Regions from separate parts of the Kocuria sp. KKT182 genome, predicted to be linked through region 2. Evidence: predicted binding sites of a transcription regulator. Region 2 holds the regulator's gene; the other holds the start of a gene.

Region 1 (19,433 bases), 1.5 Mb from region 2:
GCTGGTCACCCCCGCGGTCGAGGCCGCCGGCCGGTGCCTGCCGGCGCGGTCCATCGGCGGGGACTTCTACGACTGGATGGTCCTGGGCGACGAGGTGCAGGCGATGGTCACCGACGTGATGGGCAAGGGCATCCCCGCGGCCCTGCTGTCCGCCTCCGCGCGCGCCGTGCTGCGCGGGACGTTCCAGTACAACCCCCCCCCCTGCGGAGGCCATGAAGCGCGCGGCCGGGGCGCTGACCCCGCTGCTGGAGGAGGCGGGGGCGTTCATCACCGCCTTCATCGCCCGGGTGCACACCGGGACCGGGGAGATGAGCTACATCGACGCCGGCCACGGCCTGGCGCTGATCCTGTCCCCGGACGGCGCCCACCGCCGGCTGATCTCCTCGGGTCCGCCCCTGGGGGTCGTGGCCGAGTGGATCTGGGACGTGCACACCACCACGCTGCTGCCAGGGCAGACCCTGCTGGTGGTCTCCGACGGCTACCTGGACTTCTTCGACGACCTCGAGGCGGCCGTCGCGACCGCCGCAGCCCTCAACACGCTGGCCGGCACCGCCGAAGAGCTCGTGATGCTGTGCAGCGACTACGCCGGCACCTCCGGCGCCGATGACGACACGACGGTCCTCGCGCTCCGGCGCACCGCCTGAGCACCCACCGGTCGCTGCGCCCGGTCCGAGGGCTCACCCCACGTGCCGGCAGGCGGGTTCGCTCGTGTAGGTGAGGACCACCTCGTCGTCCTCGGGGCGTTCCCGGGAGGAGCGGTGGCTGACGGCGGCCAGCACCGCGGTGATGACCTCCTCGTCGTCCTCGGGGCGTTCCCACTCGGAACTCCCGCGGCCGGGGGGTCGCCCGGCGCTTCCGGCCGGTGCGGCGCCGGGCCGGGTCTGCTCCCGGGGCAGGACCTGGAATCCTCGGACGCCGGTACCGATCGTCTGCGGTGCCGGCTGTGCGGGCGGTGTCGCCCCGGAGTGGATGCTGGTCGTGGTGGTCATCGCGCTTCCCTACTTCGTCGTAGTGGTGTGCTCGGTGGTGTCGTGCTGTGCCCGGTCGGTGTCCGTCCCCGCGGGGCGTGACGCTTCCGGTGGAGTGCCCCGCTTCCCGGACCCCCAGGACCGTCGCGGGGCCCGCGGATCCCGGCTGCCCGATGGAACCGGGCGCGCCGGTGGACGCCGAGGAGTCCGGGGGTCGCAGACGGCGCGCTGGTGGGGGATTCGCCTCTGCCCGCAGGTGGACCTGAGACTAGCGACCCGGACCACGGACCGGAACCGCCCGGCGAAATATGTCGACGCATCAGGGCGCGCGAAGCGCGAGAGCGCGCCGGGGAGCGGCCCTCACGCTGACGTGGAGTCGCCCTTCGTCAGCGTTCGCAGGAGGGGCTGGACGCGGTAGGGGATCTGCTCGCTGAGGGCCAGGGACGTCTCGGCGCGGAGGACTCCCCGGATCCGCAGGATCGAACGCAGGACGGCGTGCAGATCACGGGTCTCCCGCGCCGCCACCCGGCACCAGACGTCCCCGCGCCCCGAGATCTCGTGCACCTCCAGGACGTTGTCGATGCCGCGCAGGGCGGTGACGACGGCGTCGAGCTCCCGGTGGGTGACCTCGAGGGTGAGGAACGCCAGGACGTCGAAGCCCACGGAGGCCAGGTCGACGTCTCGACCGCCGGAGCGCAGCACCTCCCGGCGCTCGAGCCGGCGCATCCGCGAGACCACGGTGTTGCGGGCGACCCCGAGTGCGGCCGCCACCTCCCCGATCTGTGCCCGGGGGTACCGCAGGAGGTGCAGCAGCAGCCCGATGTCGACGGCGTCCAGTGTGGTCACGGTGGTCTCCCTGTCAGTGGTCCGCCTCGAATTTTTGATCAGCGTGATCAGTTCCGCAAGCATCTCGGTGGTGCCGGACTCAGTCTCCGGCAGACTGCGTGAGCACTCTGCGCCGGCCGCCCACGGCACAGCCCGCAATCGCCGATCCCACCGGAAGGCCCGCGATGACCGTGTTCAACGAGCTGACCATGCGCTCCGGCGCCGGCGACGCAGGCCGGGGATGGAACGCGGGATCGCGCTCCCGCCTGGTGCTGACCATGTCCACGACGGCACTGCTGCTGGTGGGCGCCAACCTGGCCACCCCGCTGTACCCCGCGCTGCAGGAGCGCCTGGGGCTCGGCCCCTTCGCGGTGACGGTGGCGTTCTCCTCCTACGTCCTGGCCCTCATCGCCGGGCTCGTCCTCTACGGGCACTGGTCGGACCACATCGGGCGGCGCACTGCCCTGGTGCTGTCGGTCCTCGTGGGACTGGCCGGTGAGATCGTCTTCGCGACCGCCGGGGGTCTCGCCGGTCTCGTGACCGGTCGGGTCCTGCAGGGCGCAGCCGTCGCGATGGTGACCGGCGCCAGCAGCGCGGCGCTCCGGGAGCTCCTGCCCCACCGCCCGGAGTGGGCCGGCCGCTTCACCCTCCTGGCGTCGGCGGGCGGAGTGGCGGCGGGCCCCCTCCTGGGCGGGGCCCTGGGGCAGCTGCCCCACCCGACGACGACTCCCTTCGCCGTCCACTGCACCATGCTGATCGCCGTCCTGGTGCCGCTGTGGACGCTGCACGCCCGGCCGGCCATCGCCCCGGCCCCGGGATCGGCGGCCTTCAAGGCCCTGCGGCCGCGCCGTCTCTGCCTGCCGCCCGGGGTCCGCACGCGGTTCCAGCAGGCGGCCGCGGTCGGTTTCCTCAGCTTTGCGCTCTTCGGCTTCAGTCTCTCGCTGGCTCCGGGCTACTTCGCGCGAACGCTCGGGGTGAGCTCCCCGGCCGGGATCGGGGCGCTGGCGGCCCTCGTGCTCATCGGGTCCGCCGCGGCGCAGCTGGTGGGACGCCCCCGCGTCCGGGCCCTGCCCGGGGCCCTGGTGGGGATGGCCCTGGGCACGGCGCTGATCGGGGTGGCGGGCGCGCTGTCCAGCCTGCCGCTGCTGCTTCTCGCCGCTCTGTTCGCCGGGGCGTGCCAGGGCGTCGCGTTCCGCACGGCGTTCAACGAGCTGTCCGTGGCCGTTCCGGCCGCCGACAACGCCCGGGTGGTCAGCGCGGTCTACGTCGTGACCTATCTGGGCAGTGCCGTGCCGGTCCTGGGCCTCGGGGTCCTGGCCGGCGCCGTGGGCGTCCCCTCGTCCGTCCACTGGTTCGCGGGCACCCTGGCCGGCGCATGCCTGCTGCTGGCGGGGACCGTCCGGTTCCGGGTCGGTCGCGGCCCGCGGCGCGGACAGCGGGCCTGACCGGTCGGGGCACGAGGGACAGCACGCGGGGACCGCCGTCAGGCGATGATTCCCGGCGGCGGCCGCAGGCGGCTCTTTCCTCGGATGCGCCGAGCAGTCATCATCGGGGGACGACGGAGTCGCCGAGTGCGAAGGAGCACCAGCCATGTCACGGGCCCGCGTCCACAACTTCTCCATCTCCCTCGACGGCTTCGGCACCGGTGAAGGTCTGAGCCAGGACGCCCCCTTCGGGCACGCCGGACAGAGGCTGCACGAATGGATGATCGCCACCCGATGGTGGGATCCCGGCGGCAGCGGTGGCGTGGACGACGCCTTCGCCCAGCTGCACGGTGTGGGGATCGGCGCCGAGATCATGGGGGCGGGGAAGTTCGGTCCTCCCGGGTGGCACGAGGACGCCGGGTGGGAGGGCTGGTGGGGCCCCAACCCGCCGTTCCACACGCCCGTCTTCGTCCTCACCCATTCCCCGCGCCCCTCGATCGAGATGGAGGGCGGCACCGTGTTCCACTTCATCGACGCCTCGCCCGCAGAGGCGCTCGAGACGGCGCGCACGGCCGCCGACGGCCAGGACGTGCGCATCGGCGGGGGCCCCACCACGGTCCGCGACTTCCTGGCTGCCGGGCTCGTCGACCACCTGCACGTGGTGGTGGTTCCGATCCTGCTGGGCCGCGGCGTGCGCCTGTGGGAGGGGCTCGAGGGCCTGGAGGCGGACTACCGGGTCGAGGCCACCTCCTCGCCCCGTGGAGTCACCCACGTGACCTTCACCCGGACGAGCGCCTGAACCGCCCCGGTCGGCCCAGCGTGTTGATGACCGGCGTGTTGACCAGGGCGGACCGATGGATCAGTGAGCGGGGAGTGCCCTGCCGATCTGCGGGTCGGGGCCGTGCCCGAGCCATCGGGCCACGGGGATGAGCACGATCAGGGCGAGGAAGCCGGCGAGCACCACCGTGGGCACGGCCAGGGAGTCCTCGAAGTTGGCGACCACCACCACGGTGGCAGCGCCCATGTTGCGCTGGGACGCCGAGATGCCCAGTACGACCCCGGTTCCTGCCCTCCACGCTCCCAGGATCCATCCGAGGCCGAAGTTCAGGGCGATGAACGCCAGGATCGCCGCGATGGTTCCGGTGCCGACCAGCCCGGCCAGCTCGCGGTGGTCGGCGAGGAACTGGTTGGCCAGCATCACGACCATGGCGACGAGGCTCAACCGCCCGACGGGTCGCTGGGCCAGGCCCGCAGCCGTCGGGGTGAACTGGCGCAGCAGCACCGCCCCGACCAGGGGCAGGAACATGGTCAGCAGCAGCACTGCGGCGATGGCTCCAGGAGCGACCTCGACTCCGGGGAGCAGCACGGGCAGCGCGACGGGCATGTACCCGATGGTGGCCAGCAGCATGACCGCCAGCAACGACGAGGACACGGCCATGTCCGCACGCGCGAGCTTCGACAGTTTGAGCACGAAGGGCGCCCCCGCGGCGCAGGCCAGGACCATCAGACCGATGCGGGCCTCCTGCGGGATGCCGAAGACCGTGATGACGGCGAAGGCCACGGCCGGAGCGATCACGAAGTTGGCCGCCAGCCCCGCCAGCACCAGACGAGCATCTCGGAGGGGTGTGAGGAACTGCCGGACCGTGTGCCCCAGACCCACGGCGACCATGCTGGTGACCGCGAAGAGCGGGACCGCCACGGCGGCCACGGCGTCGGTGACGGTCTGCAGGTCCATACCGCTCATTGTGCGGAGGAACCGCAGTGGAGTATTTTCAGATTTCCACCCAGTGGAAGAGGAGATCATGGCCGGCAACGCGACCACCCCGGGGCGTTCCGTTGCTTCCCGGGTCCTGGAGGTCATGGGGTCCTTCGATCCCACACACACCAGACAGAGCCTGTCCCAGATCTCCCGGCGCAGCGGGATTCCGGTGGCCACCTGCCACCGGCTCCTGAAGGAGCTGTCGGGGTGGGGGGCGGTGAGCCGTCAGCCGGACGGCACGTACACGGTGGGTCCCCGCCTGGCCAAGCTGGGGATGCTCGCCCCGATCCAACGAGGGCTCCGTCAGGTGGCGGCTCCCTACATGCAGGATGTCCTCTTCGCCACGCGCCAGGTGGTCAACCTCTTCGTGCTGGACGGGACGGAGGCGCTGCTGCTGGATCGGATCGCGGGCACTCATGTCGGCTCCCCGATCGCCCGCCCCGGCGACAAGCTGCCGTTGCACACCAGCGCCGGCGGGAAAGTGCTGCTGGCCTACGGGCCCGCCGAGCTGTGGGAGACCTGCACCCAGGCGCTCGTGCGGGAGACCTCGCGCAGCATCGTGGACATGCCTCGGCTGGAGCAGGAGATGGCCGCGGTGCGGGGACGCGGGTATGCCACGACCGACGGGGAGCACTCCCTCGGCGCGCACGGGCTCGCGGTGCCGATCCGGGACGTCGAAGGCGAGGTGATCGCCGCTCTGGGCATCGTCACCCTGGCGAGGATCAAGGACTCTCAGCGCATCGTTCCGGCGCTGCAGGTGGCCTCCGCGGCGATCACCCGTTCACTAGGAGTCCCCGCCTGACCTTCCCGCTCGCCGGGTCAGGCGTGACTGCCTGCGGGGGCTTCCGCGGGAACGACGGCGTAGACCTCACCGGGACGTGCCACGCTGACCGGTCCGGCGTACTCGGCTGCGACACCGGCGGTCCACTCCGCGTCGGTGGCGACACCGGCCAGATGGGACAGCACGACCCTGGCAACCCCGGCCCGGGCAGCGACTCGGCCCACCCCGGCGGGAGTGGTGTGCGAGATCTCCTGGTGGTTGAGGAACTCCGGTCCAAAATCCCGTGCCCGGTAGAAGTCGAGGTTGACGGCCTCGTGCACCAGCAGGTCCGCCCCGCCGGCCAGGGTGGACGTGTTGAGGCACTCCGTCGTGTCCCCCGAGACCACCACCGATCCGTAGGCGGTGTCGAAGCGGAAGGCGAAGGCCGGGAAGATCGGCGGGTGCTCCACGAGAATGGCGCTCACCCGCACGACCTCGTCCTCGTAGACCAGGAACGGGTCCATCCGGGGGGTGTGCTCCCCGTCGGCCCCCGCCGCGGAGGCCGGCAGCCCGATCTCCTCGACCTGCACGAGGTCGTACAGAGGCGGACGCCCCTCGTCGACGATCCGGACGTCGATGTCGTAGGAGTAGGCCCGCAGCACGTGCTCCACCAGACCCGCGACGCCGACCCCTCCGGCGCGGGGGTCGGCCGGGCCGGGACCCAGGAGCTGCACCGGTTCGGTGAAGCCCTGCACCGGCCGGCCCCAGTTCCACAGCAGGAAGGCGGGGATCTCGGCCACGTGGTCCGAGTGCAGGTGGGTCACGAAGCAGGCCTTCAGGTTCTCCCCGCGCAGACCCGCCGCATGGGCGGCCCGGGTGACTCCGAGACCGAAGTCCACGAGGTAGAACCGGCCGTCGACGACGATGGCGGTCGCGATCCCAGGACACTCGGAGCGGATCGCGGGGCCGGCGGCGGTCCCGAGCGTGACCACGTGCAGCCCGCGGGCCTGGTCGAGGGGGGCGTCGAGGGCAACGCGGTCAGTCATGGGAGGGCCTTCCGATCGGGCGCGGCCTGCACGGGCAGGCGGGTGAAGTGCTCCTACTCTGCCCGCGCCTCCCGGTCGGGAGAACGCGTGATTTTCACTGGCCGGAAAACGTCCTATGTGCTCCAGTTCACAGGCTCCTAGATTCGCTGAGACACTTCACCACGGCCCGCACTCTTTCGAGGGTGCACGACGGGAGCCCACCGCCATGACCACCACAGCCGTACCCCAATCCGCTCAGCCTGTTCCGCCGGGATCGGGCATCGACCCCAAGGACCCGCACCACTGGAGCAGCAGGAAGCGCTCCCGCTACGCCTGGATGCTGACCTTCCTGCTGCTGTTCCTCATGATGCTCAGCTGGGCCGACAAGGCCGTTCTGGGCCTGGCCGCGGTGCCGTTGATGGAGGAGCTGGACATCACCCCGGAACAGTTCGGGCTGGTCGCCAGTGCCATGTTCCTCACCTTCGGGCTGGCACAGCTGGTGGCGGCCCCGCTGGCCAACAAGTTCCGGGCGAAGACCATCCTGCTGGTGCTGTGCCTGATCTGGTCGCTGTCGGTGATGCCGGTCGTGGTCTTCGCCACCCTGCCGGCACTGTGGGTGTCCCGGCTGGCGCTGGGCGCCGGTGAGGGCCCGCTCGCCCCGGTGCTCATGCACGCGGTCTACAAGTGGTTCCCCTCGAAGAAGGGGGCGACCCCGGCCGCGGTGGCTTCCTCCGGAGTGACGCTGGGCATCGTGGCCTTCGCCCCGGTGCTCGCCTGGGTCATCGCCCAGCACGGATGGCGCACGGCGTTCGTCGTCCTGGCCGTGGTCGGGGTGCAGTGGTGCGCGGCCTGGATGGTCCTCGGCAAGGAAGGGCCTTACACCTCTCTGGCGGCCGAGCGCGAGATCGAGGGCACCGAGATCGCCGTCTCCGCCCCCGGGGCCTCTCGGGTCAACGAGGAGAAGGTCCCCTTCTTCCGCAGCATCATGAACCCGACCTGGATCTTCGCCGTCATGGCATCGTTCTTCGCCTACTGGACCTTCACGCTGGCCATGTCCTGGGGCCCGGCGTACTTCCAGAACGTCATGGGCTTCAGCGGGCAGCAGGCCGGCTCCCTCATCGCCCTGCCTGCGGCGTGGGGCGTCATCGCCACGATCGGTCTGAGCATCCTGATCCAGCGGATGGATCAGCGGGGCGTGCCCAGCCGGCGTTCGCGCGGGTGGACCCTGGGCCTGGCCGGGGCCGGTGCCGGCACCGCCCTGCTGGCCTCCACGTTCGTCTCATCGCCGGTCCTCGGGGTGGCCCTGATGAGCATCGGGTTCAGCACCGCCCCGGCCATGTTCGCCATCACCTACCTCATCGTGGGCGAGCTGACCACGATCTCCCAGCGCGGTGGGCACCTCAACGTGGCCAACGCCGTGCTCACCACCGGCGGCGTGTTCGCCCCGGCCGTCGGCGGCTTCCTGATCGGCGGAGCCGCCACACCGGCCGACGGGTACCGGCTGGCCTTCCAGGTCACCGCCATCCTGCTGGTGGCCTTCGGCGTGCTCGCCCTGGCGTTCGTCAACCAGCAGAAGCAGCGACTCCGCCTGGGCATCGAGGCCTGAGCGGCTCGTCCGGGCAGACGAAGGGGCCCCGTACCGTTCCCGGTGCGGGGCCCCTTCGCCGTCCGTGCCGCCGGCGTCAGCCGGTGTGCGGGCGGGCGTTGACGGTGCGGAGCTCCAGGTACTCCCCCAGCCCCCACCGGCCGCGCTCACGACCCAGCCCGGAGCCCTTCCACCCTCCGAACGGGGCGTCCAGCTCCACGACGGTGTGCTGGTTGATCCACGCCGTGCCGACCTCCAGCCGGGCAGCCACCTCGTGGGCCCGTTCCAGGTCCGGGGACCAGACCGAGGCGCCCAGGCCGAACTCCTGGGCGTTGAGCTCCTCCACGGTGGCGTCCAGGTCGTCATAGGCCACGACCGGCAACGCCGCACCGAACTGCTCGCACGCCACCAGATCCGTGTGGTGCGGAGCGTCGGCGACGACGGTCGGCTCCAGGAAGTGTCCCGGCAGGTCCGTGCCGTGCTCCCCGCCGTGGGCGATGCGCCCGCCCTCGGCCACGGCCCGCGCCACGTAGTCCTTCACCAGCTGCTGCTGTCCGCTGGTGTGCATCGGCCCCATGGTGGTGCCCTCGGCCACGCCGTGGCCGATCCGCAGCGCGGAGACGGCTTCCACCAGGGCCTCCGTCAGCGCCGCCGACCGGTCACGCGGGACGTAGACCCGCTTGACCGCCATGCACACCTGGCCGGCGTTGCGGAAGGCGGAGCCGGCGATCCGGGCGGCCGTGAACTCGAGGTCCGCATCCGGCAGCACGATCGCCGGATCGTTGCCGCCCAGCTCCAGCGTCACCTTCTTCACGGTCGGTGCGGCCTGGGCCATGATGGCAGCCCCGATCTCCGTGGACCCGGTGAACGAGATCTTCCGCACGTCCGGCATCTCGGACAGCGCCTTGGCGAGGACACCGCGGCCGGTGACGACCTGCAGCACGTTCTCGGGCAGGAACCGGTTGAGCACCTCGGCCAGCGCACGGGTGGACATCGGGGTGGACGGGGACGGCTTGGCGATCACGGTGCACCCGGCCACCAGCGCCGGGGCCAGCTTCACCGCCAGCAGGGAGATCGGGAAGTTCCAGGGCGTGATGGCGCCCACCAGTCCCACGGGGGCGTACTGGACCTGGACGGAGCGGTCGCCGCGGGCGGGCAGCGTCTCGACCAGGTCCCAGTCGAGGTCGGCGTAGTGGCGCAGCAGCCCGGCCGCGACCGTGAACTCCTGGGTGGCCTCGGCCCAGACCTTGCCCTGCTCCAGCGACAGGATCCGGCCGAGGCCCTCGGCCTCGGCCAGCACCGCCTCGGAGGCCTGGCGCAGCGCCGTCCGGCGGGCTTCACGGTCCGCGGCCCAGTGGCGGGCGACCGCGGCCGCGGCGGCAATCGCCCGCTCGACGTCCTCTGGTTGGTGCAACGGAACTTCTCCGACCGGGTCCAGCGTGGCCGGGTCGATGACTTCGTAGGTGGCAGGCACCGGATCTCCTTGTCGCTCATGTTCCGGAAGTGCCCACCGACCGGTGGGCGGACTTCCCCTGTTCCCAGCTTCGAGCTCCCATGTGACCGGACCCACGCCATCTTCCACCCAGTGAAAAGGAGAGATGAACCGGGAGTGCGCCAGGCCACATAGTGGAGTCGAACCAGCCGAACCGCACGCGGAGGATCCATTCGAGCGTGCAGGGGCCACTCTTCTGGAAGGACCACGTCCATGACCCTCGACGGACAGACATTCGTCGTCACCGGTGCCGCCTCCGGCATCGGTGCTGCCACCGCAGCTCTCCTGCGCGATGCCGGCGCGGAGGTGATCGGCGTGGACCGCAACACGCCCGCGGAGTTCCCGGGGGCCTTCGTCCAGGCGGACCTCTCCACGGCCGAGGGTGTGGCCGCGGCCGCCGGACGGATCCCGGAGGGAATCGACGGGCTGCTCAACATCGCCGGCGTTCCCGGCACAGCCCCCTGGCGTCTGGTGCTGTCCGTCAACGTCTTCGGCGTCCGGGATCTGACCCGGGCTCTGCTGTCCAAGCTCGTCCGGGGCGGCGTGGTCGTCAACCTGGCCTCCAACGTGGCCAGTGGCTGGACCGAGCGCCGCGAGCAGATCGTCGCGTTCACCTCCGTCGAGAACCGGGAGACGGCCCTGGACCTGGCCGGTGCGGATCCTGAGGTCACGGGGAACTCCTACCGGTTCTCGAAGGAGTGTGTCCGCTGGTTGAGCCTGGAGGCCGCCGCCTCCTCCCTGGGGAGGGCGCGCGTCGTCTCGGTCAGCCCCGGCCCCGTCCAGACCCCCATCCTCGAGGACTTCAAGACGGACCACGGCCGCGACAAGGTCGAGGGCGCCGTCGCCCTGCTGGGCCGCGCAGGGCAGCCGGACGACATCGCACAGGCCATCGGCTTCCTCGTCAGCCCGGAGGCCGCCTGGATCAACGGCACCGACGTGTGCGTCGACGGCGGCCTGAGCGCTCACCGCGCTGTGGCCGCATCCTTGTCCGTGACCGCCTGAGTGGAGGGACCATGACCACCGTGAACACCGTTCCCACCCCCGCCGTCGGGAACCAGACCACGAACGGCTACCGGCACGAGGTCGAGGAAGTCCTCGTCGACCGGCTCGAGACCGTGGCCGAGGGCGTTCGCCGGGTGACCCTGCGCATGCCCGACGGTTCCGACTTCCCGCAGTGGGAGCCGGGCTCGCACATCGATCTGATCCTGCCCCACCACATGCGCCAGTACTCCCTGTGCTCGCCCCTGGCCGACCGCAGCCGGATCCAGGTGTCGGTGCTGCGCACCCGCGATTCCCGTGGTGGTTCCGCCTACGTGCACGAGAGCCTGGCCGAGGGCGACACGGTCCACATCAACGGGCCCCGCAACAACTTCCCCTACGTCGACTCCCGGAAGTACCTGTTCGTGGCCGGCGGCATCGGCATCACTCCGATCCTGCCGATGATCGAGGCCGCGGAAGCCGCCGGCCGCGAGTGGCGCCTGGCCTACGGCGGACGCAGCCGGGCCTCGATGGCCTTCGCGGACGAGCTCGTGGCCGCCTACGGGGACCGCGTCCTCCTCTACCCGGAGGACGAGGTGGGGCGCATCGATCTCGAGGGTCTGCTGGCCCTGCCTCGGGCGAAGATGCTGGTCTACGCGTGCGGACCCGAACCGTTGCTGCGCGTGATCGAGGACTACTGCATGGGCTGGCCCCCCGGTGCGCTGCACCTGGAGCGCTTCGTCGCGGCCAACCTCGACGCCGGGGCGAGCGCCGAGCCCTTCGAGGTGGAGCTGACCGATACGGGCACCACCGTCACCGTCCCCCCGGACCGCACCATCCTGGACGTGGTGGAGGAGCACGGAGTGCGTGTGCTCTCCTCCTGCCGCGCGGGAGTGTGCGGCACGTGCGAGACCCGCGTGGTGGCAGGGGAGGTCGAGCACCGGGACGCCATCCTCAACGAGGAGGAGAAGCACTCGGGCGACGCCATGATGATCTGCGTCTCCCGCGCCGCGGCCGGGTGCCGCAAGCTCACCCTGGAACTCTGAACCACCGACCCAGCACAGGAGTCACCATGACTGTCACCGCCACGAGGCCTGAGGCCGTGTCCTTGCCCGACGATCCCTTCTCCGTCGAGAACATCTCGAATCCCTACCCGTTGCACGAGAAGCTCCGGGAAGCCGGACCCGTGGTGTGGCTGGAGAAGCACGGCTGCTACGCCGTGACCCGCTACGAGTGGGTCTACGAGATCCTCACCGACTTCGAGTCCTACTGCTCCAGCGGTGGCCTCGGCCCCAAGGACATCCGCAAGGAACCCGAGTGGCGCCCGCCCTCGATCCTGGAGTCCGACCCGCCCACGCACACCGTGATGCGCCGGGGCCTGGCCGGGGTCATCTCCCCGTCCACCATGCGCCGGCTGCGGGAGCAGTTCGCCCCCTTCGCGGAGGAACTGGCCGAGCGGGTGGTGGCCCAGGGGGACGTCGACGCCATCAAGGACATCGCCGAGCCCTACCCCCTGAAGGTGTTCCCCGACGCGGTGGGCCTGCGCCCGGGAGGCCGGGAAAACCTGCTCCCCTACGGTGCGATGGCCTTCAACGCCTTCGGCGCCGACAACGAGATCCGGGCCGAGGCCTTCACCGAGGGCGAGAAAGTCGCCGCGTGGATCATGGACAGCTGCGCCCGTGAGAACCTGTCGATCACCGGCCTGGGCGCCGACATCTGGAAGGTCGCCGAGGAGGGGCGCATCGCCCCTGAACAGGCCACCCTGCTGGTGCGCGCCCTGCTCTCCGCGGGGGTGGACACCACGATCTTCGGCATCGGGAACACGCTCTACAGCCTCGCTCGGCACCCCGAGCAGTGGGAGAAGCTCAAGGCCGACCCGAAGCTGGCCAAGTTCGCGGTCGACGAAGCGCTGCGCGTCGAGTCGCCGTTCCAGATGTTCCACCGCACCTCCACGGTCGACACCGAGATCGGAGGCGTCCGGATCCCCGCGGACTCGAAGATCCTGCTGTTCATGGGCGCGGCCAACCGGGACCCCCGCAAGTGGGGCGGGAACGCCGACGTCTTCGACCTCGACCGCAGCGCCTCCGGTCACGTGGCCTTCGGCATGGGCCTGCACCAGTGCGTGGGGCAGCCCATCGCCCGGATCGAGATCGAGCTCGTCCTGCAGGCGCTGGCCAGGCGCGTGGACCGGATCGAGCTCACCGGCGAGCCGAGCCCGTGGATCCACAACGTGCTGCGCGGCTTCGCCCGCATGCCCCTGCGCCTGACACCACTGAGCCGAACGAACTGATGCTCCGGAGCACCGCCTCGACCCCACCGGTGTGCACGTCGCGTGCGGCACGGTGCCCCGGGACCGTCAGGGAGGCGATCCATGGATGAGTCCATGCCCGCACCGGACCGCAACCGCCTCTCGGCGCGCGTGCTGGGCGGTGGGACGGAACCGGATCCGCGGTTCACCCTGGCCAACGAACGCACCTTCCTGGCCTGGATCCGCACCTCCCTGGCGTTCCTGGCCGGCGGCATCGCGGTGGAAGCCTTCACCGAGGATCTCTTCCCCGAGCCGGTGCGCACCTTCCTGGCCGTGGTCCTGCTGCTGCTCGGGGTGCTCATCAGCGGCGGCGCCGCCTGGCGCTGGGTGGGTGTGGAACGCAGCCTGCGGCGCAAGGCGCCACTGCCGCTGCCGCTGATCACCCCCCTGCTGGGCATCGGCGGAGCCATCGCCTCCGGGGCCCTGGTCGTGTTCGTCCTGCAGACCTGACCGAGGCCGCCCGATGAACCGCTCCTCCCGACGACCTCCGGGAACCCGGACACCGCCTCCGGCGCATGACGACCCTGGTCTGCAGCCCGAACGGACCGCGCTGGCCTGGGGACGCACGGTGCTGGCACTGATCACCGCCGCCGCCGTCTGCCTGCGCTGGATCTCCCACCACGGGCCGTTCGTCCTGGCGCTCCTCGCCGTCACCGTCGTCACCGGCACGGCGATCTGCCTGACCCAACGGGCCCGCTACACCCGCAGCTCCAGCGGGATCACCGCCGAACGCGTCGCCGCCGACGTCCACGGGGTGCTCGGCCTCGCTGCGGCCACCGTCGTTCTCGGTTCCCTGGGCATCCACGTCGTCGTCGTGCTCGCCTGATCCCTCTCGGGGCCGGGGCGGACCGGCCGACGACTCGGACGACTGCGCCCCCGGTCCCCCAAAGAGCGGTGCTGCGACACCCGGGGTCTGCGGCCTCCACGATGTCGCGGCATGGGATCGTTCACACCAGTGAACTGCCGCGCCGAGGGCGGTGGGACGCCAGAACTCCGAGGAGTGGAGAGCAGGAAGCCATGTTCTACATCGTCACGGCCATCGTCCTGGCCTTTGTCACCGTGATCTCGATCGTCGGCTGGATGATGTCCCCGAAGGAGACCGTCCGGAAGGACGCGAGCGGCGAGCACGTCCACGCCAGCGCCACGAGGAAGGCGGCCGGACTCACCGCCGTCAGCGCCCTGGTGCTCCTGCTGCTCGTCACGGCCGGGACGACTCTCGCCCGAGTGGGCGCACGTGAAGTGGGGATCGAGACCAGCCTCGGCAAGTACTCCCGGACGCTGCAGGCGGGATGGCAGATCAAGGCGCCCTGGGCCGAGGTGGAGACCTTCTCCACCCAGTTGCAGCGCTCGGAGATGGACGCCCCGATCGCCTTCGCCGGCGGCGGCTCCGGAACCCAGCACATGACCGTGCAGTGGACCATCACGGGAGAACAGGCCCAGGAGCTGTGGTCCCGGTACCGGCAGTTCGAGAACGTCGACGGCATGCTCGTCCAGCCGGCAGCCAGGGAGGCGGTCGCGACCGTCCTGGCGTCCTACACCCCCGCGGAGGCCCGCGCCGAGGGCAAGGTGGAAGAGGTGCGCGAGGCAGTGGAGAAGGCCCTGACCGAACGCCTGTCCCCCTACGGCGTGCAACTGGATTCCGTGGCGCTGCCGCCGGCGGCGCTCGACCAGACCGCCCAGGACGCGCTGAACCGGGTCGTGGAGGCCGAGGCGAACGTGGACCGCGCCCAGTCCCGTCTCGAGCAGGCCAGGATCGATGCCGAGGCGGACCGGGAACGCAACAAGAACGTCACGGCGGAGAACCTGGTCCTCGAGTGCCTGACCATCACGAACAACTGGAACGTCGAGGAGAACGGGCCTCTGCCGGCCACCTGGAACTGCTTCGGTGGAGACGCCGCGGACGTCCTCGTGAACACGAACCGGTAGCGCGGCCTCGGCCCGCCCGCACACCGCGACCGTCAGCCCGTTGGCATCAGCACCGACCGTGATCCAGGATGAGGGATGACCACGACTCCACCCCTTCCCCGGACACGCGTCGCCGGCGGGACCATGATGGCGGTCGTCACCACCGGTGTCGGCGGCTACGACCGTCTCGTGCTCTCCCGAGTGCCCATCCCCGAGCCGGGCGAGGGTGAGGTGCTGGTTCGCGTCCTGGCGGCCGGCATGAACAACACCGAGATCAACACCAGGCTCGGTTGGTACTCGTCGTCGGTGACGGCGGGAACGAACGATGTGTCCGAGGACGTCGTCGGAGACGCCTCGACGAGACCGGACGGGGGCTGGAACGCGGCAACCCCGTTCCCGCTGATCCAGGGCGCGGACTGCTGCGGGCAGATCGCGGCCGTCGGTCGTGGGGGCGACGAGTCCGCCCTCGGGGCACGGGTGCTGATCCGCGCCTGCATGCGCACCAAGGGTTTCTCCTCCTGGGACACGACCTGGCTGGGCTCCGACGTCGACGGAGCCTTTGCGCAGTTCGTCGCCGTCCCGGCGCACGAGGTCTTCCCGGTGGACTGCGACTGGAGCGACGCGGAGCTGGCGACCATCCCGTGCGCCTACGGGACGGCGGAGAACATGGTCCGCCGCGCCGGCATCACCACGGGGGCACGGGTCCTGGTGACCGGCGCCTCCGGCGGCGTCGGATCGGCCGTGGTGCAGCTCGCCAAGCGACGCGGAGCCCACGTCGTCGGCATGGCCGGCGACGCCAAACGGGACCAGGTCCGCGCCCTCGGCGCCGACGAGGTCATCGGACGGGACGACCCGCGGAACGTGCTGGGCGCGGACAGCGTCGACGTCGTGATCGACAACGTCGCCGGCCCCGGCTTCCCGGCCGTGCTGGACCTCCTCAGGAGGGGCGGGACGTACGTCTCCTCCGGGGCCATCGGCGGCCCCCTGGTCGCACTCGACATGCGCACCCTCTACAGGAAGGACCTCACCCTGATCGGCTGCACGGCGTGGGACGAAGAGGTGTTCCCCGACCTCGTCTCCTACATCGAGCGCGGAGAGATCCGGCCGCTGCTGGCGAGGGTCTTCCCGCTCGAGCAGATCGCGGCCGCCCAACGGGAGTTCCTCGAGAAGACGCACGTGGGCAAGTTCGCCCTGATCCCGCCCGACCCCGCACCCTGAACCACCGCTGCCGGACCCGACACCCCCTGGGAGGACCATGCCGATCCCCGACCGACACTGCACCACGCCCGTCACCGACGAGCTCCTCCACGGCGTCGTGGAGCTGGAGCACACGGACGACGGAGTGATCCCGCACCGCCTCCCCGCGTGGGCCAGGAACCAGGCCCGCGACCCGCAGCTGGCCATGGCCGAGTCCCAGCCCTCGGGCGCGCGGCTGCTCTTCGCGACCGAGGCGAGCCGCGTCGAGCTCCGCGGGCGCGCCACACGCTTCCGGTACGAGGGCGCACCACCGCGCCCGGCGGGCATCTTCGACCTGCTGGTCGACGGCCGGCGCACCCGGCAGGCCGGCCTCGAGGCCGCGACCGTGGTGAGCATCGACATGACCACCGGCGACCGGCAGATCACGCAGGCCGGGCTCGGCGGCGTCGTCTTCGACGATCTGCCCCGGGGCCCCAAGACGGTCGAGCTCTGGCTGCCGCACAACGAGACCGTGGAACTGGCCGAGCTCCGCTCCGACGCCCCCCTCCGGCCGGTCAAGGACCCGCGCCCGGTGTGGGTGCACCACGGCAGTTCGATCAGCCACGGCTCGAACGCGGTGCATCCCACCGGCACCTGGCCGGCGGTCGCCGCGAGGCGGGCCGACCTCAATCTGCTCAACCTCGGCTTCGGGGGCAGCGCGCTGCTCGACCCGTTCACCGCACGCACCATCCGGGACACCCCGGCCGAGCTGATCAGCGTCAAGCTCGGCATCAACCTGGTCAACCTCGATCTGATGCGGCTGCGGGCCTTAGGCCCCGCAGTGCACGGCTTCCTCGACACGATCCGCGACGGCCATCCCCACACCCCGCTGCTGGTGATCTCCCCCCTCCTGTGCCCGATCCACGAGAACACCCCGGGACCCGGCGCCTTCGACCCGGACGCCCTCGCCCGGGGTGAGCTGCGGTTCCGGGCGACCGGCGACCCCGGCGAGGTCGCCGCCGGCAAGCTCACCCTGACGGTCATCCGTGCCGAACTGGCACGGATCGTGACGGAGCGGGCGCACGACGATCCGCACCTGTTCCACCTCGACGGACGCGAGCTCTACGGGGAGTCCGACGCCCGGGAGCTCCCCCTGCCCGACGCCCTCCACCCCGACGCGACCACGCACCTGCGGATCGGCGAGCGCTTCGCCGAGTTCGTGCTCGGCCACGGCTCGCTGCCGGCCGGCGAAGGGGCGTGACATCTTCGGCGGTTGGGTAACGATCCGGGGCAGGTCGGCCGGCCGACCCGGAGGACCGTCCTACGCTGGGGGCACCGCCTGTCCCACGCGTTCACCGGGGCCGGTGCGTGATCCGGGGCCGTGGACCGGCCCGTCATCTCATCGATTCCACGCCCCGTACGTGCTGTCGGATGTGCCTTCGCGGTGGAGTGCGGCGCAGGGGTCGACATCGTCGCCCATGACGACCGCGCCAGAAGCACTGTTCTCCGGATGCAGGCCCTCCCCGGAAGCGGCCTGCGCCGATCGAGAAGGAAACGAAGATGTCCGCACCCGTACGCTCCACGCGCCACACGTTCGCCGCCGCCACGGCGGCGGTGCTCCTCCTCGGGACCACCGGCGGGGCAACCGCCGGGCCGCCCTCCCCGGCCGGGCCGGCGGCCACTCCGGCCGCCGCGGCGGCACCGTCGGCTCCGGCCACGGACCCCGAGGCCTGTGTCACCGATGTCGACGACGTCGTGGCCCGAGAGCCCTCCGCGCAGATGTCCGGGCCGCTGCCCGAGGAACGGGCTACGACGTTGGACGCCGCCGCCCGGGCCTCGTTCGCGCAGGCCGCCACCCCCGGTGCGGTGGTGGGGGTCTCCTCCCCGGAGGGCACCTGGACGGCCGCCTACGGGGTGGCCGACCCGGCCACCGGGGAGCCCATGGAGGTGGGGGTGCACACCCGCGTCGGATCGGTCACCAAGCCCTTCACCGCCACCCTGGTCCTGCAGCTGGCCGAGGAGGGTGAGCTCTCCCTGGAGGACCCCATCGCCGACTACGTCGACGGCATCCCCAACGGCGAGCAGATCACCCTGCGCCGGCTGGCGGACATGACCAGCGGGGTGGCCAGCTACACCCGCAGCACCCAGTTCACGGACCGCTTCTTCGCGGATCCGCAGCAGGTCTTCACCCCGGAGGAGCTGGTCGCCGTCGGCGTCTCGGAATCCCCCCTGTTCGCCCCCGGTGCGCAGTTCGACTACTCCAACACCAACTACATCCTGCTGGGCCTCGTCGTCGAACAGGTCACCGGCCAGCCGGTCGGGGAGGTCCTGGAGGAGCAGATCTTCGACCCGCTGGGACTCGACGAGACCGTCTGGCCCGGTGACTCCACCGAGATGCCGGAACCCTACGCGCGGGGCTTCACGCTCCAGGGCGACACCGCGACGCCGGAGGCGCCGGCCGACGCCACGCACTGGAACCCAAGCTGGGGAGCCACCGCCGGGGCCCTGATCTCGGACATGGACGACCTGCTGGTCTACGGCCGGGCCCTGGGCACCGGGCACGGACTGCTGGAGCCGGAGGCCCAGCGAGAGCGCCTCACCTCGTTCCAGCCCCCCGAGTCCGGCTACGGGCTGGGCTTCGGGTGCATCGACGGCTGGGTCGGGCACACCGGGACGCAGCCCGGGTACAACACCACCGTCTACTACGACACCACCACCGACACCACCGTGGTCGTGCAGGCCACCAGCGACATCCCCTCCGGGGACTGCCCGGAGTCCCCGGTGCTGGCCGACGACCCCAGGACCCTGCCGTGCGCCACCCCGGCCACACGGATCTTCGCCGAGGTCTCCACCGTCCTGGGCCACACCTTCACCCCCAACCCGGAACGCTGATCACCCGCTCCACCGAATCTGGCGGACGTCGATGATGGGCAGGTCCCCGTCCGTCTCGATGGCGTCCCCGCCTCCGTTGCGGGCGTGATAGCCGGTGGAGTACTGCTCGACGACGTGGACCGTGGCGCCGACGGCCTGCAGGGACGAGACGACGAGATCACGCTCGCGGTCGGTGTCCGCGGCGGTCCAGCCGGCCCCGACCATCGCGGCGGACAGCTGCGCGGGGGTGCCGACCACCGCCAGGTTGACCGGGTCCCCCAGCAGGCCGTCGGAGGTGCGGGCCCGCCCGATGAAGTAGCTGGGGACGTAGATGCCGGTGAGCAGACGGTTCAACCG
Region 2 (9,536 bases):
GTTGGTCGTGTCGAACGCGTCGTAGGCGCTGACGATCCGGCCCACCAGCTCGTGGCGCACCACGTCCTCCGCGGTCATCTCCGTGAACGCGACGTCCGGGACGCCGCTGAGCACGTGCTGGACCTGGCGCAGCCCCGAGGACGCGCTGCCCGGCAGGTCCACCTGGGTGACGTCCCCGGTGACGACCATCTTGGAGCCGAAGCCGAGCCGGGTGAGGAACATCTTCATCTGCTCGGGCGTGGTGTTCTGCGCCTCGTCGAGGATGATGAACGCGTCGTTGAGGGTGCGGCCGCGCATGTAGGCGAGGGGGGCGACCTCGATGGTGCCCGCCTCCAGGAGGCGGGGGATCGAGTCCGGGTCCATCATGTCGTGCAGCGCGTCGTAGAGCGGGCGCAGGTACGGGTCGATCTTCTCGCTGAGCGTCCCGGGCAGGAAGCCCAGCCGCTCCCCCGCCTCCACGGCGGGGCGCGTGAGGATGATCCGGGACACCTCCTTGGCCTGCAGCGCCTGGACGGCCTTGGCCATGGCCAGGTAGGTCTTGCCGGTGCCGGCGGGACCGATGCCGAAGACCACGGTGTGCTCGTCGATGGCGTCCACGTAGGTCTTCTGGTGCAGCGTCTTGGGGCGGATCTTGCGGCCGCGGCCGGAGAGGATGTTCTGGGTCAGGGCGCCGCTGGGGCGGGCGGTGAGGTCCCTGCCGATCAGTTCGAGCAGCTGGGTGATGACCTGGGGGGTGACCGCGGTCTCGCGGCCGGCCAGGACCTTCAGCTCGTCGAAGAGGGTGGCGACGATCTGCACGGGCTCGCTGGGGCCCTCGATGCCGAGCTCGAGACCGCGCGGGCTGGTCGTGAGGCCGGGGAACGCCGTCTCCACCTGGCGCAGGGTGTCGTCCCCGGAGCCGAGGCACCGGACCATCGTCTCGCGGTCGGGGAAGGTGATGACGGTGCGGGCCGTCAGGGGGTGCGTGGTGCCGGGCAGCGTCTCAGTCATGGGTCCGGCCGCGCGGGCCGTGCTCTCGCTCTCTCGTGGGTCGCCGTGGTAGGGGCGGCGGACGGGACTCGTCCTCTCCCCAGGGTACCGCGCGGCTCCGGCACCGGAGGTCGCCGGCCGCACATTGCGATTTGGTATCGGTCACGCCCGCCGGGGCTCCTCGGCTGGGGGCGTCCACGGGCCCTGTGCTGGAATGGTCCGGTCCTCCGGCAGGGGGACGGGTGCGGCCTCCCCCGGTGCCGGCACCGCCCCCCCACCCGATCCCGGAAAGCCGAGGTGCGCGTCCCCCCATGGCCACTGCCCGTTCCCGGCCCCGGTCCGCCCGCGGCCGGCTCCCCGTGCTCGCCCTGTCCGCCGTGGGCGTCCTGGTCCTCGGCGCGTGCGGCACCGGTCCGGAGCCCGCCCTCGAGGGCACGGTCAGCGCGTCGGGCGCCGCGCCGGCCGCGTCCACCACGGCGAGCACCGCGGACGGCCGGGTGGCCACCACGAAGCTGCCCGTCTACTGGGTGGGCCGCGCGGACGGCGAGGAGCGGCTGTTCCGCGAGTTCCGGGACGCCTCCGAGGCGGCCGCGGCCGTGGACCCCATCGCGGCGGCGGCGGCGCTGATGACCGGGGCGACCCCGGAGGACCCGGACTACCGGACGCTGTGGTCCCCGGTGGACCGGGTGGGCGCCTCGACGTCCCCGGGCGGGACCATCACCGTGGACCTGCCGTCCGAGGCCTTCCGCCCGGACCTGGACGACCGCGAGGTCCGGCTGGCCCTCCAGCAGCTCGCGCACACCGTGACCGCCACGGCGGCCACGGCGGGTCTGCTGCCGGAGGGCTCCGCGGCCGAGGTCGTGGTGCTCGTGGACGGCCGGCCCGACGAGGAGGTCTTCGGCTCCGTGCGCCTCGACGGCCCTCTCCGCCCCGACGAGGCGCTGGAGGCCCCGCTGTGGCTCGACGAGCCCCGGCAGGACGAACGGTCCGAGGGGACCCTCACCCTCTCGGGACGGGCGCTGGACGAGGTGCGGGACTGCCGGTGGACCGTGGCCGGACCGGACGGGGAGCGCGTCTCGAGCGGCGCGGCGGACGAGGTCCCGCGGGGCGACGGGACCGCCGGGTTCCGGGCCGAGCTCGAGCTGGCGCCGGGCCCCTACGTGGTGACGGTCGTCGGGCGGGACGCCGAGGGCGGGACCGTGCGCGACGACAAGGACGTGGAGGTCGTCCCCGGCTGAACCGGCCGCCCGGGACTCATCAGGTCCCGGACGCCCAGCGGCCGAGCGCGGCGCTGAGCACCGCCAGCGCGGCCGGTCCCGCCGTGGAGCTGCGCAGCACCTCCGGGCCGAGCCGGACCGCGAGGGCCCCCACCCCGGCCAGGACCTCGCGCTCCGCCGGCGCGACGCCCCCCTCGGGCCCCACCACCAGGACGATCCGCTCGGCCCCCGCCCACGGGGCGCCGGCGGCGCCGGCCAGGTCGGCGAGGGAGTCGTGCGCCTCCTCGTGCAGGACGAGGCCGCGGGTCCCCGGCTCCCCGAGCAGGCGGGCGAGCTCGCGGGTGGTGGACAGGGGCAGCACCTCGGGCCAGGCGGCCCGCCGCGACTGCTTGGCGGCCGCCGCGACGGTGTGCACCCACTTCTCGTGGCTCTTGGCGGCGCGCTCCTTCTTCCACCGCACGATCGAGCGGTCGGCCTGCCAGGGCACCACGGCGTCGACGCCCAGCTCGGTGGCCGTCTCCACGGCCAGCAGGTCCCGGTCGCCCTTCGCGAGGGCCTGGGCGAGGACCAGCCGGGGCGTGCGGGCGGGCTCGGTGGTCACCGAGACCACGCCGACCTCCATGCTGTCCCGGTCCCCCGCGCGCAGCTCCCCGGTGGCCCGGGTCCCCGCGCCGTCGACGAGCTCGAGCCGCTCACCGGGCGCGAGCCGGCGCACGGTGACGGCGTGCCGGGCCTCCGGGCCGGTGACGGTGAGCGCCGCCCCGGGGCCGAGACCGGCGAGCCGGCCCGGCTCGACCTTGAAGACCGGCAGGCTCACAGGTCGGAGAACCGGTCCTTGAGCCGGGAGAAGAAGCCGCCGGAGCCGGCCGGGGAGTTCAGGGTGGTGCCGGTGGACTGGTCCTCGCCGCGCAGCCGGGACAGCTGCTCGAGCAGCTCGCGCTGCTCGTCGTCGAGCGCCGTGGGGGTCTCGACCTCGAGGTGGACGAACAGCTCGCCCCGGCCGCCGCCGCGCAGCCGGGTGGCCCCGAGCTCGTGCAGGGTGACGGTGTGGCCGGTCTGCGTGCCGGGGGCGACGGGCACCTCGCGCTCGCCGTCGAAGGTCTCGAGGGTGACGGTGGTGCCGAGGGCCGCGGAGGTCATGGGCACCCGGACGCGGGCGTGCAGGTCGTCGCCCTGGCGCTCGAACGTGGGGTCGGGATCGACCTTGAGCTCGACGTAGAGGTCGCCGTTCGGCCCGCCGGCGGTGCCGGCCTCGCCCTGCCCCGAGAGGCGGATCCGGTTGCCGGTCGAGACGCCGGCGGGGATCTTGACGGTCAGCGGGCGGCGGTCGCGCACGCGGCCCTCGCCGTAGCACTCGTGGCACGGGTGCTTGATGACGGTGCCGAAGCCCTGGCAGGTGGCGCACGGCGCCGCCGTGACCACGGTGCCGAGGATCGACTGGACCTGGCGCTGCACCTGGCCGGATCCGTGGCAGACGTCGCAGGTCTCGGGCTGGGTGCCCGCCTGGCAGCAGGTGCCGTCGCAGGTGGGGCAGACCACGGCGGTGTCCACGGTGATCTTCTTCTCCGTGCCGAAGACCGCGTCCCGGAGGGTGACCCGGACGTTGATCAGGGCGTCCTGGCCCTGGCGGGTGCGGGAGGCGGGTCCGCGCCGGCCGGAGCCGGCGCCGCCGGCGCCCTGGAAGAAGGTGTCGAAGATGTCGGCGAAGCCGAACCCCGTGCCGGGGAAGCCCCCGCCGAAGCCGGTGTCGGTGCCGTTCTCGTTGCCGGTCGCGTCGTAGACGCGCCGCTTCTCGGGGTCGGAGAGGACGTCGTTGGCGTGGGAGAGGCGCTTGAAGTCCTCGGCGGCCTCCGGGCCGGGGTTGACGTCGGGGTGCAGCCGGCGGGCCTTCTTGCGGTAGGCCTTCTTGATCTCTTCCTGGCTGGCGTCCCGGGACACGCCCAGGGTCTCGTAGTGATCGCTCACCGTGGTCCGTTCTGTCGAGAGGTCTGTGGTGGGTTTCGCTGGTGGGCCCCGGGGACGGGGCCCGCGGGGGCTCAGCCCCCGAGGATACGGGAGAGGTAGCGGGCGACGGCGCGCACGGCGGCCATCGTGGACGGGTAGTCCATGCGCATGGGGCCCACGACCCCCACCTTGGACTGCGGCCCGTAGCCGGTGGCGACGACGGCGGCCTCGGACAGGGGGCCCTCGGCGTTCTCCGTGCCGATCCGCACGGCCACCCCGCGGGCGTCCTGCTCCATCTCGGAGAGCAGCCGGAGCATCACCACCTGCTCCTCGAGGGCCTCGAGGACCGGGCCGATGCTCAGGTGGAAGTCCCCGGTGGAGCGGGCGAGGTTGGCGGTGCCGGCCATGACCATGCGGTGCTCGGCCCCGCCCGCCGCGAGGGCGCCGACGGCCTCCGCCACGGCGGCGGCGGCCGGCTGCAGCGGCGGGGCGGTGGCCGCGGTCATCACGGCCAGGGCGTCCGGCACCGCGGTCAGGCAGCGCCCGACCACGGCGGCCAGCACCCGGGCGCGCAGCTCGAGCAGCTGGGACTCCTCGAGCGGGGCCCGCAGCACGGCGACGCGCTGCGCCACCCGGCCGTTGGTGGGGATGAGCACCACGAGCACCCGGCCGGCGCCGAGGTCCACGACCTCGACGTGGCGCACGGTGACCCCGGAGGCGTGCGGGTACTGCACGACCGCGACCTGCTGGGTGAGCTGCGCGAGCAGCCGCACGGTGCGCTCCATGACGTCGTCGATGTCCGCGGCGTCGTCCAGCAGCCGCTGGATGGCCCGCCGTTCCGGGCCCGAGAGCGGCTTGACGGCCGCGATCTGGTCGACGAACGTGCGGTAGCCCTTGTCCGTGGGGATCCGGCCCGAGCTCGTGTGGGGGGCCGTGATCAGGCCCTCCTCCTCGAGCGCGGCCATGTCGTTGCGAACGGTGGCCGAGGAGACGCCGAGCCGGTGCCGGTCCACGAGGGCCTTGGAGCCGACCGGCTCGCGGAAGTGCACGTAGTCCTCCACGATGGCCTGCAGGATCTGCAGTCGTCTCGGATGGTTCACGTCGCTCCTCCCCGGTTCGTCCACGCCCCCGAAGATGCCCTGGCACTCGGGTGGCCACAGTGCCAACGGCGTCCAGTGTAGCCCCCGTGTCCGACGGCCGGTCGCCCCCGCGGTTTGGTACGCTTCCGGCTGATCCGCGCCGGACGCGCGGCACCGCGACCCGGGAGGACGACCATGAGCCACCACGGCTGGGGGCCGCGCAGCCTCGACGACGACGCCCTCGCCCGCCGCCGGCCGGTCTCCGCGGAGGTCCCGGTCGCCCCGGGGATGCTCCTGGAGGACGTCACGACCGGCTGGGTCGGCGCGGTCGTGTCCCTGGAGACCATCGGCGGGATGCGCGTGCTGGGGCTCGAGGACCGGAGGGGGCGGGTCAAGGCGTTCCCCCTGGGGCCGGGGTTCCTGCTCGAGGGCGAGCCCGTGGTCGTCGTCGAGCCCCGCCGGGCCCCCGCGGCGCGCAAGCCCTCCCGCACGCGCTCGGGCTCCGTGGCCGTCGAAGGGCTGCGCGCGAGCACCGCCAAGGCCTCCCGGGTGTGGGTCGAGGGCTACCACGACGCCGAACTGGTGGCCAAGGTGTGGGGCCACGACCTGGCGGTCGAGGGCATCGTCGTGGAGCCGCTGCACGGCATCGACGACCTGCCCGCCGCCGTGCGGGAGTTCGGGCCGGGCCCCGGGCGGCGGCTCGGCATCCTCGTCGACCACCTCGTGGCCGGCTCCAAGGAGTCGAGGATCGCCGCGGAGACCATGCGCCTGCCCGGCGCAGCGGGCAACGTCCTGGTGCTGGGCCACCCGTACGTCGACATCTGGCAGGCGGTCAGGCCGCGCACCCTCGGCATCGACGCCTGGCCCGTGGTCCCGCGGGGCACGGACTGGAAGACCGGCACCGCCGCCGCCCTCGGGTGGCCGCACCGCACCCCCGGCGACCTCGGCCGGGCCTGGCAGCACATCCTGTCCCGCGTGGACAGCTACGCCGACCTCGAGCCGTCCCTGCTGGGCCGGGTCGAGGAGCTCATCGACTTCCTCACCGCCCCCGGGGCCTGACCCGGCGCCCCGCGTGCACGGGCAACGCCCAGCAGATCGTCACAAAGGCACACGTGCGCGGGGCCGATCCTCCGCCCTCCGGGCCGGTCGGTAGGATGGTCGTGTCCCACCCACCGTCCGCGGCCCCGCCGCGGTCCCACCGCCGAAGGACATCCGTGCCCGTGCAGACCGACCCCCGACCGAGCCGCGACGACGCCGGGGCCCCGTTCGAGGGCCTCTCCCCCGTGGCCCAGCCGCTGACCGTCACCGAGGACCACCAGTGGGCGACCCTGGCGCACTTCGGCGGCGTCATCGGCTTCCTCCCCTCGTTCCTCGTCCACCGCGTCTTCCGCGGGCGCGGCCCGTTCACGGAGCAGGAGTCGATGGAGGCCATGAACTTCACCCTGCTGCCGACCCTCGTGGTGGTCACCGGGATCCTGTTCGCCCCGGTGCCGTTCATCGGCTGGTTCTTCGCGCTCGCCGCCGCCGCCGCGTGGCTGCTGCTCGCCGTCGGCTCCCTGATCGGCGGGGTCCGGGTCAACCGCGGCGAACCGCACCTCTACCGCTTCAACACCCGGCTCTACGACCGGCTCGTCGAGCGCCTCCGCGAGCGGTCCCGGGGGCGCGCCGCGCGCGGCTGATCCCGGTCCGCGCCGGGGACGTCCCTGACGGACGCATCCGTTCCTCGTGCGGGCGCCCCGGCCGGGGTGCCCCCGTCAGGCGAGCAGCCGCCGCACCACGGCGTCGCCGAGGAGCCGGCCCCGCAGGGTCAGCACCAGCGAGCCGCGCAGCGCCGCCGCGGGCTCCACCAGCCCGTCGGCGATCAGCCCGGCCACCGCGGTCCGCCCGCCGCCGGCCAGGGCGGTCGTGGGCAGGCCGTCGCGGATCCTGGCCTCCAGCATCACCCGCTCGAGGTGGCGGGTGTCCGCGTCGAGGATCTCGCGCCCGGCCGCCGGCGACTGCCCGGCGCGCACCCGGTTCGTGTAGGGCACGGGGTGCTTGAGGTTCCACCAGCGCGTCCCGCCCACGTGCGAGTGCGCCCCGGGCCCGATCCCCCACCAGTCCTGGTTGCGCCAGTAGGCGAGGTTGTGCCGGCTGCGGTGGGCACCGGCGTCCGCGCCCTCGGCGGGCCGGGCCCAGTTGCTCACCTCGTACCACTCGAAGCCGGCCTCGGCGAGGACCCGGTCCGCGAGCTCGTACTTGTCGGCCTGGTCGTCCTCGTCGATCGGCGGGACCTCCCCGCGCCGCATCCGCGCCGCGAGCTTCGTGCCGTGCTCGATGATCAGCGAGTACGCGGAGACGTGGTCGGGCTCGTAGCCCACCGCCGTGCGCACCGAGTGCTCCCAGTCGGCCAGGGACTCCCCCGGGGTGCCGTAGATGAGGTCCACGCTGACGCCCAGGCCGGCCTCGCGCGCCCACCGCACGGCCCGCGGCACGTTGTCCGGGTCGTGCGTGCGGTCCAGGACGGCGAGCACGTGCGGGACGGCCGACTGCATCCCGAAGGACACCCGGGTCACCCCCGCCGCCGCGAGCACCGCGAGGGACTCCGGCGTCACGGAGTCCGGGTTGGCCTCGGTGGTCACCTCCGCGCCCGCCGCGAGCCCGAAGCTCTCCGCGGCCTGCGCCAGGACCGCGGCGAGGTCCTCGGCGGGCAGCAGCGTGGGGGTGCCGCCGCCGAAGAACACGCTGTGCAGCGGGCGGGGGGCCACCCCGGAGTCCTCCAGCACCCGGCGCGCCCAGCGGACCTCCGCCGCGGCGTCCCCGGCGTAGGCGTCCTGGGACACCCCCGCCCCGAGCTCCACGGCCGTGTAGGTGTTGAAGTCGCAGTAGCCGCACCGGACCGCGCAGAACGGCACGTGCACGTAGAGGCTGAGCGTGCGGTCGGCGGAGCCCACCGCGGCGGAGGGCGGCAGCAGTCCGTCGAGCGGGCCCGGCAGGCCCTCCGGCTGGGCGGGGGCCACTACTTCTTCTTGTCCTTCGCCCCGGACTCGTCGGAGGACAGCGCCGCGACGAACGCCTCCTGGGGGACCTCCACCCGGCCGACCATCTTCATCCGCTTCTTGCCCTCCTTCTGCTTCTCGAGCAGCTTGCGCTTGCGCGAGATGTCGCCGCCGTAGCACTTGGAGAGCACGTCCTTGCGGATCGCCCGGATGTTCTCGCGGGCGATCACCCGGGAGCCGATGGCCGCCTGGATGGGCACCTCGAACTGCTGCCGCGGGATGAGCTCGCGCAGCTTGCCGGTCATCATCACCCCGTAGGCGTACGCCTTGTCCCGGTGGGTGATCGCGCTGAAGGCGTCCACCGGCTCGCCCTGCAGGAGGATGTCGACCTTCACGAGGTCCGCGGCCTCCTCGCCCTCGGCCTTCCAGTCCAGGGACGCGTAGCCCTTGGTGCGGGACTTGAGCTGGTCGAAGAAGTCGAAGACGATCTCGGCCAGGGGCAGCCGGTAGCGCAGCTCCACCCGGTCCTCGGAGAGGTAGTCCATGCCCTTGAGCTGACCGCGCTTGGACTGGCACAGCTCCATGATCGCGCCGATGAACTCGGACGGGGCCAGCACCGTCGCGGCCACCATGGGCTCGCGGATCTCGGCGATCTTGCCCTCGGGGAACTCGGAGGGGTTCGTGACCGCGCGCTCGGTGCGGTCCTCGAGGGTGACGTTGTAGCTCACGGAGGGCGCCGTGGAGATCAGGTCCAGGTTGAACTCGCGCTCGAGGCGCTCCCGGACGATCTCGAGGTGGAGCAGGCCCAGGAACCCGCACCGGAAGCCGAAGCCCAGGGCCGCGGAGTTCTCGGGCTCGTAGACCAGGGCGGCGTCGTTGAGCTGGAGCTTGTCCAGGGCGTCGCGCAGGACCGGGTAGTCGGAGCCGTCGATGGGGAACAGCCCCGAGAAGACCATCGGCTTGGGGTCCTCGTAGCCGCCCAGGTTCTCGGCCGCCGGCCGCTGGTGGTTGGTCACGGTGTCCCCCACCCGGGACTGGCGCACGTCCTTGACCCCGGTGATGAGGTAGCCCACCTCGCCCACGCCGAGCCCCTCCGTGGGCTTCGGCTCGGGCGAGATGACCCCGATCTCCAGCAGCTCGTGCTGCGCGCCGGTGGACATCATCCGGATCCGCTCCCGCGGGGTCAGCTTGCCGTCGACCACGCGGATGTAGGTGACCACGCCGCGGTAGGTGTCGTAGACGGAGTCGAAGATCATGGCCCGCGAGGGCGCGTCCGCGTCCCCCTGCGGGGCGGGGACCAGCTCCACGATCCGGTCGAGCAGCGCCTCGACGCCCTCACCGGTCTTCCC

What was found. The regulator HrcA, encoded in region 2, represses chaperone genes, less so after heat shock. The targets are predictions, from matches to a motif close to TTNGCACTCGNNNNNNNCGAGTGCNAA.
Region 1: a site for HrcA is predicted at 9,830-9,856, ahead of ACZ2G1_RS10005 (coniferyl-alcohol dehydrogenase). Genes of this name have one in related genera too.

The regions. Positions count from the first base shown of each region.
Region 1 is NZ_CM145757.1:2,143,673-2,163,105, forward strand. Features, by position in the region: partial or broken gene ACZ2G1_RS09955 (PP2C family protein-serine/threonine phosphatase) at 201-644, shown strand; gene ACZ2G1_RS09960 (hypothetical protein) at 678-989, opposite strand; gene ACZ2G1_RS09965 (Lrp/AsnC family transcriptional regulator) at 1,329-1,814, opposite strand; gene ACZ2G1_RS09970 (MFS transporter) at 1,979-3,238, shown strand; gene ACZ2G1_RS09975 (dihydrofolate reductase family protein) at 3,384-4,016, shown strand; gene ACZ2G1_RS09980 (bile acid:sodium symporter family protein) at 4,077-4,952, opposite strand; gene ACZ2G1_RS09985 (IclR family transcriptional regulator) at 5,020-5,778, shown strand; gene ACZ2G1_RS09990 (MBL fold metallo-hydrolase) at 5,796-6,782, opposite strand; gene ACZ2G1_RS09995 (MFS transporter) at 6,988-8,367, shown strand; gene ACZ2G1_RS10000 (aldehyde dehydrogenase family protein) at 8,444-9,820, opposite strand; gene ACZ2G1_RS10005 (coniferyl-alcohol dehydrogenase) at 10,052-10,840, shown strand; gene ACZ2G1_RS10010 (PDR/VanB family oxidoreductase) at 10,852-11,862, shown strand; gene ACZ2G1_RS10015 (cytochrome P450) at 11,889-13,106, shown strand; gene ACZ2G1_RS10020 (YidH family protein) at 13,188-13,574, shown strand; gene ACZ2G1_RS10025 (DUF202 domain-containing protein) at 13,693-13,950, shown strand; gene ACZ2G1_RS10030 (SPFH domain-containing protein) at 14,142-15,050, shown strand; gene ACZ2G1_RS10035 (alcohol dehydrogenase family protein) at 15,126-16,247, shown strand; gene ACZ2G1_RS10040 (SGNH/GDSL hydrolase family protein) at 16,285-17,466, shown strand; gene ACZ2G1_RS10045 (serine hydrolase domain-containing protein) at 17,766-19,097, shown strand; gene ACZ2G1_RS10050 (LssY C-terminal domain-containing protein) at 19,098-19,433, opposite strand, start outside.
Region 2 is NZ_CM145757.1:645,917-655,452, forward strand. Features, by position in the region: gene ACZ2G1_RS02885 (PhoH family protein) at 1-990, opposite strand, end outside; gene ACZ2G1_RS02890 (GerMN domain-containing protein) at 1,281-2,207, shown strand; gene ACZ2G1_RS02895 (16S rRNA (uracil(1498)-N(3))-methyltransferase) at 2,227-3,003, opposite strand; gene dnaJ (molecular chaperone DnaJ) at 3,000-4,151, opposite strand; gene hrcA (heat-inducible transcriptional repressor HrcA) at 4,223-5,230, opposite strand; gene ACZ2G1_RS02910 (DUF3097 domain-containing protein) at 5,405-6,268, shown strand; gene ACZ2G1_RS02915 (DUF4870 domain-containing protein) at 6,424-6,888, shown strand; gene hemW (radical SAM family heme chaperone HemW) at 6,964-8,208, opposite strand; gene lepA (translation elongation factor 4) at 8,208-9,536, opposite strand, start outside.